3 regions of the Rothia sp. 11254D007BW genome follow, and region 1 is predicted to be linked to each of the others. Evidence: riboswitches for the same ligand, from Rfam matches in the RefSeq annotation. Region 1 holds a riboswitch; each other region holds the start of a gene.

Evidence for each region. A riboswitch is a leader RNA that binds a small molecule or an ion and turns the genes downstream of it on or off. The one in region 1 is predicted to bind S-adenosylmethionine.
Region 2: linked by a shared signal. The riboswitch ahead of ACEE43_RS05635 (O-acetylhomoserine aminocarboxypropyltransferase/cysteine synthase family protein) and the one ahead of ACEE43_RS07250 (ABC transporter ATP-binding protein) in region 1 are both predicted to bind S-adenosylmethionine.
Region 3: linked by a shared signal. The riboswitch ahead of ACEE43_RS06525 (nuclease PIN) and the one ahead of ACEE43_RS07250 (ABC transporter ATP-binding protein) in region 1 are both predicted to bind S-adenosylmethionine.

The regions. Positions count from the first base shown of each region.
Region 1 covers NZ_JBPWPK010000001.1:1,616,591-1,620,710, reverse strand. Annotated here, with positions in the region: gene ACEE43_RS07255 (aliphatic sulfonate ABC transporter substrate-binding protein) at 1-937, opposite strand, end outside; gene ACEE43_RS07250 (ABC transporter ATP-binding protein) at 946-1,752, opposite strand; SAM riboswitch class I at 1,758-1,852, opposite strand; SAM riboswitch class IV at 2,054-2,154, shown strand; gene ACEE43_RS07245 (LLM class flavin-dependent oxidoreductase) at 2,264-3,730, shown strand; gene cls (cardiolipin synthase) at 3,825-4,120, opposite strand, start outside.
Region 2 covers NZ_JBPWPK010000001.1:1,257,641-1,261,760, forward strand. Annotated here, with positions in the region: gene metX (homoserine O-acetyltransferase MetX) at 1-754, opposite strand, end outside; gene ACEE43_RS05635 (O-acetylhomoserine aminocarboxypropyltransferase/cysteine synthase family protein) at 769-2,115, opposite strand; SAM riboswitch class IV at 2,237-2,354, opposite strand; gene ACEE43_RS05640 (S9 family peptidase) at 2,496-4,120, shown strand, end outside.
Region 3 covers NZ_JBPWPK010000001.1:1,450,945-1,455,064, reverse strand. Annotated here, with positions in the region: gene ACEE43_RS06530 (DEAD/DEAH box helicase) at 1-2,152, opposite strand, end outside; SAM riboswitch class IV at 2,303-2,430, shown strand; gene ACEE43_RS06525 (nuclease PIN) at 2,466-2,681, shown strand; gene ACEE43_RS06520 (plasmid stabilization protein) at 2,678-3,109, shown strand; gene ACEE43_RS06515 (SDR family NAD(P)-dependent oxidoreductase) at 3,239-4,012, opposite strand.

The DNA.
Region 1 (4,120 bases):
CGTCGCCGGATTCAACCAGGTAGGGGCCGACCTTCTCCAGCACGGCGAGCTGCTTGTCGCCGGGTACGTTATCGATATCGAGGTAGGTGCGGTCCCAGACGACCTGGGCGGTTTCAAGCTCAATTCCGGAGCCGTCCGCCAGAATCTGCACGGCCTCTTCTTCGTTGGCGAGTGCCCAGTCGCGGGCGTATTCGTAGACGTCAACGATGGTCTGGGCGGCTTCGGGGTCGCTCTCGATGAAGTCCTCGGTGGCGTTCAGGAAGCCGTAGGTGTTGAAGTCGACGTTGCGGTAGAAGAGGGTGTTGCCGTCCTCAATTTCGGCGCTGGCCATGATGGGGTCAAGGCCGCTCCAGGCGTCTACGGTGCCCTGGTTGAGGGCGGTGCGGCCGTCTGCGTGCTGTAGCTGCTCGATGGTGACCTCATCGGGTGACACACCTGCTTCTTCAAGAGCTTGGAGCAGGAAGAAGTAGGGGTCGGTGCCCTTGGTGACGGCTACCTTTTTACCGGCCAGGTCTTTCACCGATGAGATACCGGTATCGGTGCGGGTCACCAGAGCTGACCACTCGGGCTGGGAGTAGAGGTCAATCACCTGAATGGGGGAGCCGTTAGAGCGAGCCAGCAGGGCAGCTGAGCCCGCGGTGGAACCCACGTCAATCGCACCGGAGCGCAGGGCCTCATTGGCCTTGTTTGAACCGGCTGACTGAACCCACTCGACGTCCTTACCCTGCTCTTGTAGGGCGGTCTCAAGCCAGCCCTTTTCCTTGATAATCAGGGAGAGCGGGTTGTAGGTGGCGTAGTCGATGGTGACGGTGGCGTCGCCCGCTGCTGCAGAAGTATCGGCGGTAGAAGCGTTTTCTCCTGCCAGGCACCCGGTCAGTAGTAGGGTGCCGGTTGCGAGCAGGGCAGAAGTGGTGGTGAGACGAGAAATGAGTGACATGTATGTTCCTAGTGTTCTTCGACGCCGAGTTCGGCCAAAAGTTCTTTACGCAGGGTGGCAAGCGCCGGGTTACCGCGGTCGCGGGGGCGGTGGTCGGGCACATCGACGATACGGGCGATGGTCGCCGGTGCGGACGGCTCGGGCTTGCCCAGCACGATGACCCGGTCAGAGAGGTAGAGGGCTTCTTCTACATCGTGGGTGACCAGCAGAATAGTCGCCGGGTCCTGGGCGTGAATATCGAGCAGGAGGTCCTGCATGTTGATGCGGGTCAGGGCGTCCAGAGCGCCAAAGGGCTCATCCAAGAGTAGGACACCGGGGTTCCGCGCCAGCGCCCGGGCCAGGGAAGCGCGCTGGGCCATGCCACCGGAAATCTCGCGGGGGCGGTGCTGGGCATAGTCTGCCAGCCCCACGAGGTCTAGAAGCCGGGCAACCTGCTCGCGGGCGGCGTCCTTGGGTGTTCCCTTGGGCAACCCCAGGGCAACATTCTTCTCAACGGTTCGCCAGGGCAGCAGGCGGGGTTCCTGGAAGCCAATTGCCACGCGGGAGTCCAGGCCGCGTACCGGGCTGCCATCGATGGTGACGGTACCGGCGGTCGCTGCGCCCAGGCCCGCGGCAGCCCGTAAGAGGGTAGATTTGCCGCAACCGGAGGAGCCAATAATCGAGATAATCTCACCGGGGTAGGCGGTGAAGGAGACGTTTTCCAGGACGGTGCGGGTCTCGCCGCGCTCGCCGATGAAGGTTTTGCCGACGGCCTTGAAGTCAATGTCGCAGGCGGTGAGGGTGGTGGGGGTGCGTTCTAGCGTGGGTGCGCTCATGCTTTTCTCCATCGTCTCTTGGCGTTAGCACCGACCCCTGTAATGCGGGAGGTTGCTGCGACGTCGTTGAGCCAAGTCTCTCGGTCGCTCTGGATGGTTGACGCTCTCAACGCTAGGGGCCGGTGCCGCGGCCGGGCAAGAGTATGACGCGGTATTTCGCCTGGTTACGAGTGTGACGCAGTGGGTGAAACTGACCGGAACTCGCAGGTGAGCGTAACACTGCTCAACACGTGCCACAATGTGAAACGTAGCCTCAGATGCTTGCCTCTTGGCGGGCTGCGAGGGCTACACTAAATCTCAAGATCAAGAGTCCCAACGCGAAGCTCTGGCTAGTTGGGCGGCAACCCTCTCCCGTAGCGGGGTGCCCCAGATGAGGATCAGGCAGTAATGCAAGTACGGCGCAACCAGGCGCCACCTTCGCGAAGGCTCGGCGCCTTTTACTTTTGGGTAAGGACGCCGGTGGCAGCACGGGCGCGAGGGGCCAAGCACCACCTGTGAAAGGGCCCGGTTCATGACCGAGAAGAAGCGCATCGTCGTCAACGCCTTCGATATGACCACCACTAGCCACCAGAGCTTTGGCCTGTGGCGTCACCCCCGCAACCGTGCGGATGAGTACAACACCATCAAGTACTGGACCGACCTGGCTAAGGTCTGCGAGAAGGGTCTGTTCGACGCTGTCTTTATCGCTGACGTGGTGGGTGTCTACGATGTCTACAAGGATTCAGTAGCTCCCGTGCTGAAGGACGGCGCCCAGGTTCCTGTGGGTGACCCCTTCCTGCAGATTTCTGCTATGGCCGCTGTCACCGAGCACCTGGGCTTTGGCGTGACCGCCGCTGTGACCTACAACCAGCCCTACACTCTGGCCCGTTCCTACTCCACCCTGGATCACCTGACCGGCGGCCGTGTGGGCTTCAACGTGGTGACCTCTTACCTGCAGTCTGCTGCTGAGAACCAGGGTCTGCCCGGGCAGATTGAGCACGATGAGCGCTACGAGATTGCCGAAGAGTTCCTCGATGTCTGTTACAAGCTCTGGGAGGGCTCCTGGGAGGACGGCTCGGTACCCCGCGACCGCGAAAACGGTATCTTCGCTGACCCCTCGAAGGTGCACCCCATCCTGCACAAGGGCAAGTACTTCCAGGTTCCCGGCATCGCCCTGAGTGAACCTTCCCCCCAGCGCACCCCCGTGATTTTCCAGGCCGGTGCTTCGTCTCGCGGCCAGGCTTTCTCGGGCCAGCACGCCGAGGCTATCTTTATCACCGCCCTGCGTCCCCACCTGACCAAGGTTCTGACCGAGCGTATCCGTTCTGAGGCTGAAAAGGCCGGCCGCAAGCGCGATGACGTCAAGATCCTGGCTATGCTCTCCGTTGTTGTGGACGAGACTGACGAGAAGGCCCAGGCCAAGTACGCCGAGTACCTCAAGTACCAGAATGTTGAGGCTTCCCAGGGCATTATTGGCGGCTGGAGCGGCCTGGACCTGGATCAGTTCGATGAGGATGAGGCCCTCAAGTACGTTGAGACCGAGTCTATCCAGTCCTTCCTGACCCCCTTCACCCTGCAGGATAAGGAGAAGGAGTGGACCCGCAAGGACATCGCCGAGCACTGCGCTACCGGCGGTATGGGTGCGGTTCTGGTGGGCTCCCCCCAGACCGTTGCCGATGAGCTGGAGAAGTGGATTGACGAGGGCGGCCTGGATGGCATCAACCTGGCCTACCATGTTTCCCCCGGCTCCTTTGAGGACTTCGTTGAGTTCGTCGTCCCCGAGCTGCAGAAGCGCGGCCGCTACCGCACCGCCTATGAGGGTTCCACCCTGCGTGAGAGCCTCTTCGGTGAGGGCAACAAGTATGTGGACGAGCGCCACCCGGCTGCCAAGTACCGCGGCGCCTACGCGGGCAAGCCCTCTGCTGCTGACACCCCGGCTCGTGACTTCCTCAAGCTAGCGATTGAGAACGCGGAGAAGGCAGAGGCCGCAGGCCACTAGTTCTTCTGAGATAAGGACGCCGCCCCGCACCTTCCTGCCAACGGGCAGGGGAGTGCGGGGCGACGTCCTTATCTTCTTTATGCCGTGCCGACGGTTAGAGCAGGGCGCTCCACAGGCGACAGAGGTTTTCGGCAACCTTCTGGTGGTTGGGGCGGTTGACCCACTCGTCGTAGCGCAGGCGCTTGCAGCGGGAGATGTAGTCCCGGGCTACGCCTTCGAGTTCCTGCACCATAGCCTTGCCCACGATAAAAGTGGAGACCTCAAAGTTGAGGGCAAAGGAGCGGGGGTCCATGTTGGATGAGCCGATGAAGGTGATTTCGTCGTCCACAATCATGAACTTGGAGTGCAGCACGGTGGGGCCGGGGTACTGCTGAATGTTCACACCCGAGC
Region 2 (4,120 bases), 360 kb from region 1:
CGGCGGAGCGATAGGTGGTGTGGGCGATGCGGCGGGCCAGGGCCAGGCCGGTGACGGGGCCGGGGCCGGGGTAGTAGTCGCCGCCGGCGAAGGCGGGGTCTTGGCGGATCGCCAGGTTTTGCATGTGGCCCCAGGCGATTTGTTCGGCGGTGGCGGCGGGGCCGGAGGCGATGACGGCACAGGAGCGGACGAGCTCGGGGTAGGTGACGGCCCATTCGGCGGCGCGGGCACCGCCGAGGGAGCCGCCGATGACGTGGTGGAGGGAGGTAACGCCGAGCTGGTCGAGCAGGCGTTTTTCGGCGCGGACGCCGTCGCGGATGGTCACGAGGGGGAAGCGGGAGCCCCAGGGTTTTTGTTCGGGGTCGATACTGGCCGGGGCGGGTGAGGCTGGGCCGGTGGTGCCGTAGCAGCCGCCGAGCATATTGGGTGAGATGACGAAGTATTTGTCGGTGTCGATAACACGGCCGGGGCCGACGGCGGTGGGCCACCACCCGGCGGCTTCGGCGGCCTCTCGGTCTTGCTCGCTGGCGTCCGCCCCTACTCGCCCTGCCGAGACGTGGGTGTCACCGGTCAGGGCGTGCAGGATCAAAACGGCGTTGTCGCCCGCCTCGTTGAGGGTTCCCCAGGTTTCGTATCCGATGGTGACGTCGGGCAGTACTGCCCCTGATTCGAGGGTCAGATCGCCGACTTTGGCGTAGGTGAGGACGCCATCGGTGCGGGTGGGGGTGGTCTCAGCGGGGCGGGCGGTCGTCATTGGGCTACCTTTCCTTAGCGGATGGCGGTGAAGCCGAGTTCGAGGTCGGCGAGGATGTCGTCGATGTGTTCGATACCTACCGAGAGGCGGATGAAGGCGGGGTTGATGCCGATAGCTTCAAGCTCTTCGGTGGTGGACTGGCTGTGAGTAGTGGACGCCGGGTGTACGGCCAGCGAGCGCACGTCACCGATGTTGACCAGCAGGGAGTGGAGGGAGAGGGAGTCCACGAATTTCTGGGCGGTTTCGGCGTCGGCGTCCTTGAGGGTGAAGCCGAGGACGGCGCCAGCCCCCTTGGGCAGGTACTTTTGGGCCAGGTCGTAGTAGGGGGAATCAGGTAGACCGGAGTAGGTGACCGATTCGACTTGGGGGTGGTCCTTGAGGAACTGGGCAACCTTGAGGGCGTTCTCTACGTGGCGCTCGACGCGCAGGGAGAGGGTCTCAAGACCGATGGCAATATTGAAGGCGTTGGTCGGTGAGATGGATGAGCCGAGGTCGCGCAGCAGAGAGACGCGGGCTTTGAGGATGTAGGAGAGGTTGACCCCAAAAGCCCCATCTGCACCGAGATCACGGGCATAGACCAGGCCGTGGTAGCTTTCGTCGGGCTGGTTGAAGAGGGGGTACTTGTCGGGGTAAGCACCGTAGTCGAAGTTGCCGGAATCAACGATGACGCCGCCGACCGAGGTGCCGTGACCACCAAGGTACTTGGTGGCTGAGTGGACGACCACGTCAGCTCCGTGCTTGATGGGGTTGAGCAGGTAGGGGGTGGCAATGGTGTTATCGACGATGAGCGGTACCCCAGCCTCGTGAGCCACGGTCGAAACAGCCTCAATATCAAGCACATCGCCGCGGGGGTTAGGCAGGGTTTCTGCGTAGAAGGCCTTGGTGTTCTCGCGGGCGGCAGCTCGCCAGGATTCAGGGTCGGCGGGGTCATCGACGAAGGTGGTTTCAATACCCAGGTTCTTGAGGGTGTACTTGAGCAGGTTGAAGCTACCGCCGTAGAGGGAGGGGGAAGCAACAACGTGGTCACCGGCTCCTGCGATATTCAGAATCGCGAAGGTGGAGGCTGCCTGGCCACTGGCAAGGAGCAGAGCACCGACGCCACCTTCCAGGGCCGCGATGCGGTTTTCGACCGCTTCCTGGGTGGGATTGTTGATGCGGGAGTAGATGGGGCCCAGCTCGGAGAGGGCGAAGCGGCCTGCTGCCTGGGCGGAGTCCTTGAAGACAAAGGACGTGGTCTGGTAGATGGGCAGGGCGCGAGCGCCGGTTACCGCGTCGGGCTCCTGGCCCGCGTGAATCTGCTGGGTTTCGAACTTCCAGCCGGTGGGGTTTGAGGGGGTGGGAACGGTGTTCTCGGTGGTCATGCGGTTACTCCTTAATGAAGGTTTGTCTCAGTGTTTAGTTGAAACGGGCCGCATGCCGTATCTTCCGCCCGGGTAAGGAGGAAAAGAATCTGATGCCCTCGCAGAAGATAGAGGCACATCGGTCCCGCGCTTGCGTACCTGGTTCTCGGTGGGTACGCCAGGTCTTCACCCAGGGCACCCCACCGCGAGTGGAGGGTTGCCGACCAGCTAGCTGGGGCTTAGCGCTGGTTCTCTTGACCTGCCTCTAGTCTGGCTTGAGTGCCCGGGGAGCGTCAAGATGGGGCTCTAAAGTTTCAGCATGTGTCCTTGTATTGCATACGTTACGTTCTATGGCCGTCATTTAGAATGGTGGGAAGTGAGTTATTACGAAAGGGCTGACGATGTCTCTGACTCCTCCTCTTGCCAAGCGTGTCCCGGTTGAGCGTACCCATCACGGCGATATTTTTATTGATCACTATGAGTGGTTGCGTGATAAAGAGAGCGATGAGGTTCTAGAGCATCTGCGCGCTGAGAACGCCTTTACCGAGGCGGTCACTGAAGATCAGCAGCCCCTTCGCGATGCTATTTTTGAAGAGATTAAGGGGCGTACCCAGCTGACCGATATGTCGGTGCCCTCCCGCCGCGGGGCCTGGTGGTACTTTAACCGCACGGTTGCCGGTGAGCAGTACCCGGTCATGTGCCGCGTCCCTGCCCTGACCGAGGGCAGTGTGGAAGAGCGCTACCGGCCGCCGGTCGTCCGCCCCGGTGAACCACTCGACGGCGAGCAGGTGGTGCTGGACTGCAACGAGTTTGCCCGTGATATGGCCTTCTTCTCCCTGGGTTCCTTCCAGGTCACCCGCGACGGTTCCCTGCTGACCTTCGGTGTGGACGATTCAGGCGATGAGCGCTACACCCAGTACTTCAAGAACCTCGATACCGGTGAGATTCTGGAAGAGAAAATTGAGGACGTCTTTGCAGGGGCCTTCTTCGCCTCTGGAGCCAAGCACCTGATTTATTCGGTAGCCGATGAGTCCTGGCGCCCCTACGAAGTGCGCGCTCACGCCATTGGCACCAATGCCTCTGAAGATTTTGCCCTCTACCGCGAAGACGATAACGGCCTCTGGTTGGGTGCTGGGATGTCGTCCTCCCGTACCCACGTGGTCATTACCTCATCCAACTCTGAGTACTCAGAGACCCGCATTATCAACATTCATGAGCTTGGTCAGCTAGAACCCACCCTCATTATGAAGCGGGACGCCGGTATCGAGTACTCCACCGATATCATCGACGTGGAGGGCACCGGCTATCTGGTCATCGGCCATAACCACGAGGCCCCCAACGGTGAAATCGTACTGGCGCCCCTGCGGGAAGAGTACGTGCCCTTTGCCGATTTCAAGGCTAGCTGGATTCCCCTGGTTCCCCACCGCGAGGACGTCCGCCTAGAGGGTTTCAAGTTCTCCCGCAACCATCTTGTGCTCATGGCCCGCGAGAACACCACCGTCAAGGTATTCGTTGCACCGCGTACCGCTCTCGCTGAGCAGGCAGCTTCTGCCCACCCCCAGGGTATTGACCTCTACGAGCCCGGCGGCTTCACCGAAGAGCTCTACACGTCAGCCTTCTCCGGTGTGAACATCATGTCCCCGGTCATCCGCCTGAACTACACCTCCTACCTCACCCCCAGCAGCGTCTACGACTACTTCCCCGATACCGACGACCTCGTGTTGCGCCGCCGCACCCCCGTCATCGGCTACGAGCCCGAGAACTACACCGCCTACCGCATGTGGGCACCGGCAGCGGACGGAGCCATGATTCCGCTCTCCGTCATGCACCGCGCCGACCTCGATAAGGCCCAGGAAAACCCCGTGATTCAGTACGGCTACGGGTCCTATGAGTCCTCCATGGACCCCTATTTCTCCACCGCCCGCCTCAGCGTGCTGGACCGCGGCGTTATCTTCGTCGTTGCCCACATCCGCGGTGGCGGCGAAATGGGCCGCACCTGGTACACCGAGGGCAAGAAGCTGGCCAA
Region 3 (4,120 bases), 170 kb from region 1:
CGAGGTTGAGTAGGGCAGAGACCTGCTCATCCCAGGCGGCCACGGTCTGGGTTTCTGCGGCCAGCTCTTCGAGTTCTTCCCAGAGGCCCACCTGGTGGCGGTTAATTTCGAGCGGGCCGGTCTTGTCGGTGAGCTGGGCGGCTTCGCGCAGCAGCTCTTGTAATTTCATAAACTCGGGCTGGTCGAGCGCAAAGTACTGGCCGTTACCGAGCAGCAGGTGGGTTTGGCCCTTGGCCAGGGCGGCAACAACATCGGAGAAGGCCACATGCCAGTCCCCGGCCTTGATAGCAACGCCCAAGCCGAACCAGTCGCGGCGGCGGGTGTCGTCCACCGTCACGATGATTTCGGGGGCTTCGTCGAGCTCGCGGAATTCGGGGCGGGGCCCGGTCACATCAACGCGCACACCCTCAATCTGCTCGTAGTCGGGCAGGTAGGTTTCCAGCAGGGTGCGGGTGCCCCAGTTCTCGGTGTAGTGGCGTGTGAAGGGAATGCCCGGGCGGATCCTCTTGACCTCTTTGAGCACCCGGTACTCGTGGGCGGTATCGCGCACATCGGCCCGGTCTTCGCCGGGGTAGCCCAGGGCATCAAGCCTGAGAAAATCGCTGTCATCGCCGGTGGGGTTGACCGGGTATTCCCAGTGCCAGCCGGTGTGGGCGGTGAAGGGCGGGCCGGGTTCGTCAAAGTGCACAGAGAGCACGAGGGTGGGCATGCGGACGGCCGGTAGCTCCAGTTCCTCGCTGGCAGTTGAGACAGGCAGAGCCCGGGTGAGGGCGGGGTAGTAGTCGGCAAAAAAGGCGGGGACGTCGGCGGCCGGCACGGTCACCTGTTCCCCGGATACCAGGGACTCGGCAACCGCATCCAGCGGCTCAGCTAAGGGAATGAGTACCAGCTCCGAGTCGGCGGTGAGCCAGGAGGGGCGGTCATTGGGTGCTACATCGGCGGCCTGGGCCAGAGCCGAGGGCAGGGTGGACTCCCAGCGGGCTGCCGCTGCGGCTTTCACATAGGTTTCTTGGGCTGCCCCACCCAGGGCAATAAAGCCCTGGCGGTTATTGCCCAGCTTGTGGGTGAAACCAGCTGGCAGGGTGTAGGCTCCCCAGCGCAACAGGGGAGTCAGACGTAGGGCATCGGCGGACGACCCCCGCTCAGGGACCGGTTCAAGGGCCAATTCAACCTGGGGTGCGCTCGCGATGGTCAGACCGGTTTCTTTGCCGTCCAAGAGGACGGTCAAGCCCACCTCATCGGCAGATTCCAGCATCTGCCAGAGCAAGGACGAGTCCACATTCGAGATAGAAGCCCAATCGCGGTGGGAGGAGTAGATGGACTGGGACCCGCGAATGACCGCGTAAAACTCATTGAACCAGGCGGCGTGTTCGGGGAGCAGACCGGTTCCCGCCGACCCGGCGGCAGAGCCCGAGAACTTCTCCCAGCTCAAACCGCCCTTAATCCACTTGCCGCGGGCCCCCATCATCAGGGGCCGGGCCTCCAGCGAGACGCGAGGGGCCCCGCTATTTTTGGTCCATCCGTACTTACCGGGCACCACCAGGCGCAAATCAAGCGCACCGGTCACCCGGTGGTTGCGGCTGTCATAGCTGGGGCGGGCAGCAAGAGAATGAGCCAGAGAGCGTCGCCAGGCCGGCAGGGACTGCCCGACCCGAGCACCGGCGTCCGCCTGCTCCTCGGTACCGGCACTCGCCTGCTCGCCCCGGTGTTCCCTCAGCAGATCTGCAGCCCGCTGCAGGCCCACCGTATCGGCCATCTCCAGGATTTCCTGTACCTTCTCGTCGGCGCTCGCTGTGGTCTTCCAGGTACTTGAGGACGCCGTCATAGCCCGCTTAGCCTTGGCCGTACGGTCGATTGCGGTCAGCATCAGCGCCACCGCGTGTTTGCAGTTATGGGCCACCGGGCAGGAACAGGTCGCCGAAAAAGCATAGGAGCCCGCGGTGACCTCCGCGGGGAAGGCCACCCGCGCGGTGTAGGGGGCAGAACCAGAGCCAGCCACCTGCCCCTCCAGCACTCGCGACTGCTCGTCATAGGTGTAACGAATGACGTTACCCTCGCGCATATACCGCTGCCCCCGCGTGTAGGCACCAGAGCCCACCTGACGAATAATGGCGGGGGCTGTCACCGGGATTTCAGGGAAAGAAGTAGACACAGGCACACCTTCACAACAGAGCAAATACCTAGTCTTCTAGCGTATCGCACCGCCTTACCCACAGCGCCCACGGGCTGGTTCGTCACAGTAAGAAAAATTTCTGAGACCGGTGTTTACAGAAGCGCCAACAGCGAGTTATGCTTTTACCAGCTTCAAGAGATTCAACTGTCAAGCTCCGACTTTGGTTGAACGCCAACCCCATGTTCACGGGTGGCTCGGATGACGAAGCGGTCTGCATCGCGCATTTCGGCGCTGTTTGGTGCAGGCAAGAGCAAGTTTCGAAAGGAATGCGCACTTTACGCGCAACGACGGCATGTCAAACGCTCGACCTCACGCCCACCGTCCTCACATCACCGTTCAGAAGAATATCTCTGCTGCCTCTGTACCCGCCCGCGGCGGCTACACCGCAATGAGCATCCAGGACTACACCCGCATCTCCAACGAGCGCAGCGAATTCCTTAACTTCCTGCTGGCCCCCAACCCCAGCGGTATCCCTGCAACTGAGTACGGTGTTCTGAAAGCTGCATGAGCCAGGTAGGTCTGCTTCTCGATTCCGATGTCCTTGCTGAAATCCGCAAGGCCACCCCGCACCCGCAGGTAGTGAACTGCCTGCGCCGCCGCTCCTACCGCACCATGTATATCTCGGTGCTCAGCCTCGGTGAACTCAAGGGGCTTTACCCCTACCCAGAAACCGAACGCTGGCTCGCTGAGCTCATGGACCGCTTCGACTCTCACGTACTAGAAGTCGACGCGAAGGTATCACTGGAGTGGGCCGGACGCCACGCCGAGAAGCACCTCCACCTGGTGGGTGGGCAGCGCCCCGCCCCCCTCGCCACAGCAGCCCTTGAGGGCCTGATGGCTGCCACCGCGACCGTCCACCAGCTTGAGATTATTTCGAGCAAGGCCGAGATTTATAAGTCCTGGGGCGTCCCGGCGGTGGACCCTTGGGAAGACTAGACGTTATAGCTCTACTCCAGGGTTTTGCAGGCTCACAGCGAAGCTGCTGGCTCGGCGGCTGGCGTGAATCGCTTGTGAGCGAAGCGAACCGGCGAGAGGGTCGGCAGCGAGCGTGAGCCTGGAAAACCTTTAGTAATTTCGCGTCCGCGCTATCGCGGCTGCCACCAGCCGGTGGGGTAGCACCCGTGCGGCTGCGACCGTTAGTTTGTAGGGTAAGGACGGCACACAGATCGGCTTACCTGCCGTGACCGCAGCGATACCTTCGGCAACAACCCGTTGGGGGCTCAGCCACAAAAAGTTCGGTAGGCTGGGCTCACCCTGGCCCATAGCGTCATGGAAATCCGAGCGGGTTAGCCCCGGGCAGAGGGCCGTCACATGGATACCCCGGCCCGAATACTGTAGGTGGGCCGATTCTGAGGCCACCACCAGAAAACGTTTGACCGCCGAGTAGGTGCCTCCGGGGGTAAAAGCTGCCACCGAGGCGACGTTAATAATGCGACCCCGCCCGCGCGGCAGCATGGCAACAATCGCCGTGTGCATGAGCTGGAGCGGAACCCTAGCCAGCACGTCGACCTGGTCAAGGTGGCGTTCTACGGGTGCTGCATCAAAGCTCTTGCCGAGCCCGAAACCCGCATTATTGACCAGTATCTCAACGGGGTGCTCAACCTGCTGTAGGCGCTCAACCAGGCGGGTGACGTCCTGCTCCACCAGCAAATCGGCAGGGATTACCTCAATGTCTACCGAGAATCTGTCGCGCAGCTGGCCTGCTAGGTCTTCTAGAGTCTCGACCCGCCGGGCGGTGAGTACCAGGTTGTACCCGGCTGCTGCATACTGGCGGGCAAACTCGGCGCCTATACCTGCCGAAGCGCCGGTGATCATCACATACGAAGTTTCACTGCTCATGGCTCCCACTCTACAGCCGGGGCGAGCTGGGCCGGTTATCTTCACCGCACTCTTACCCTGTATACCGGAGCCATCAGGCACACAACAGAGAAACATGACATGATGAAA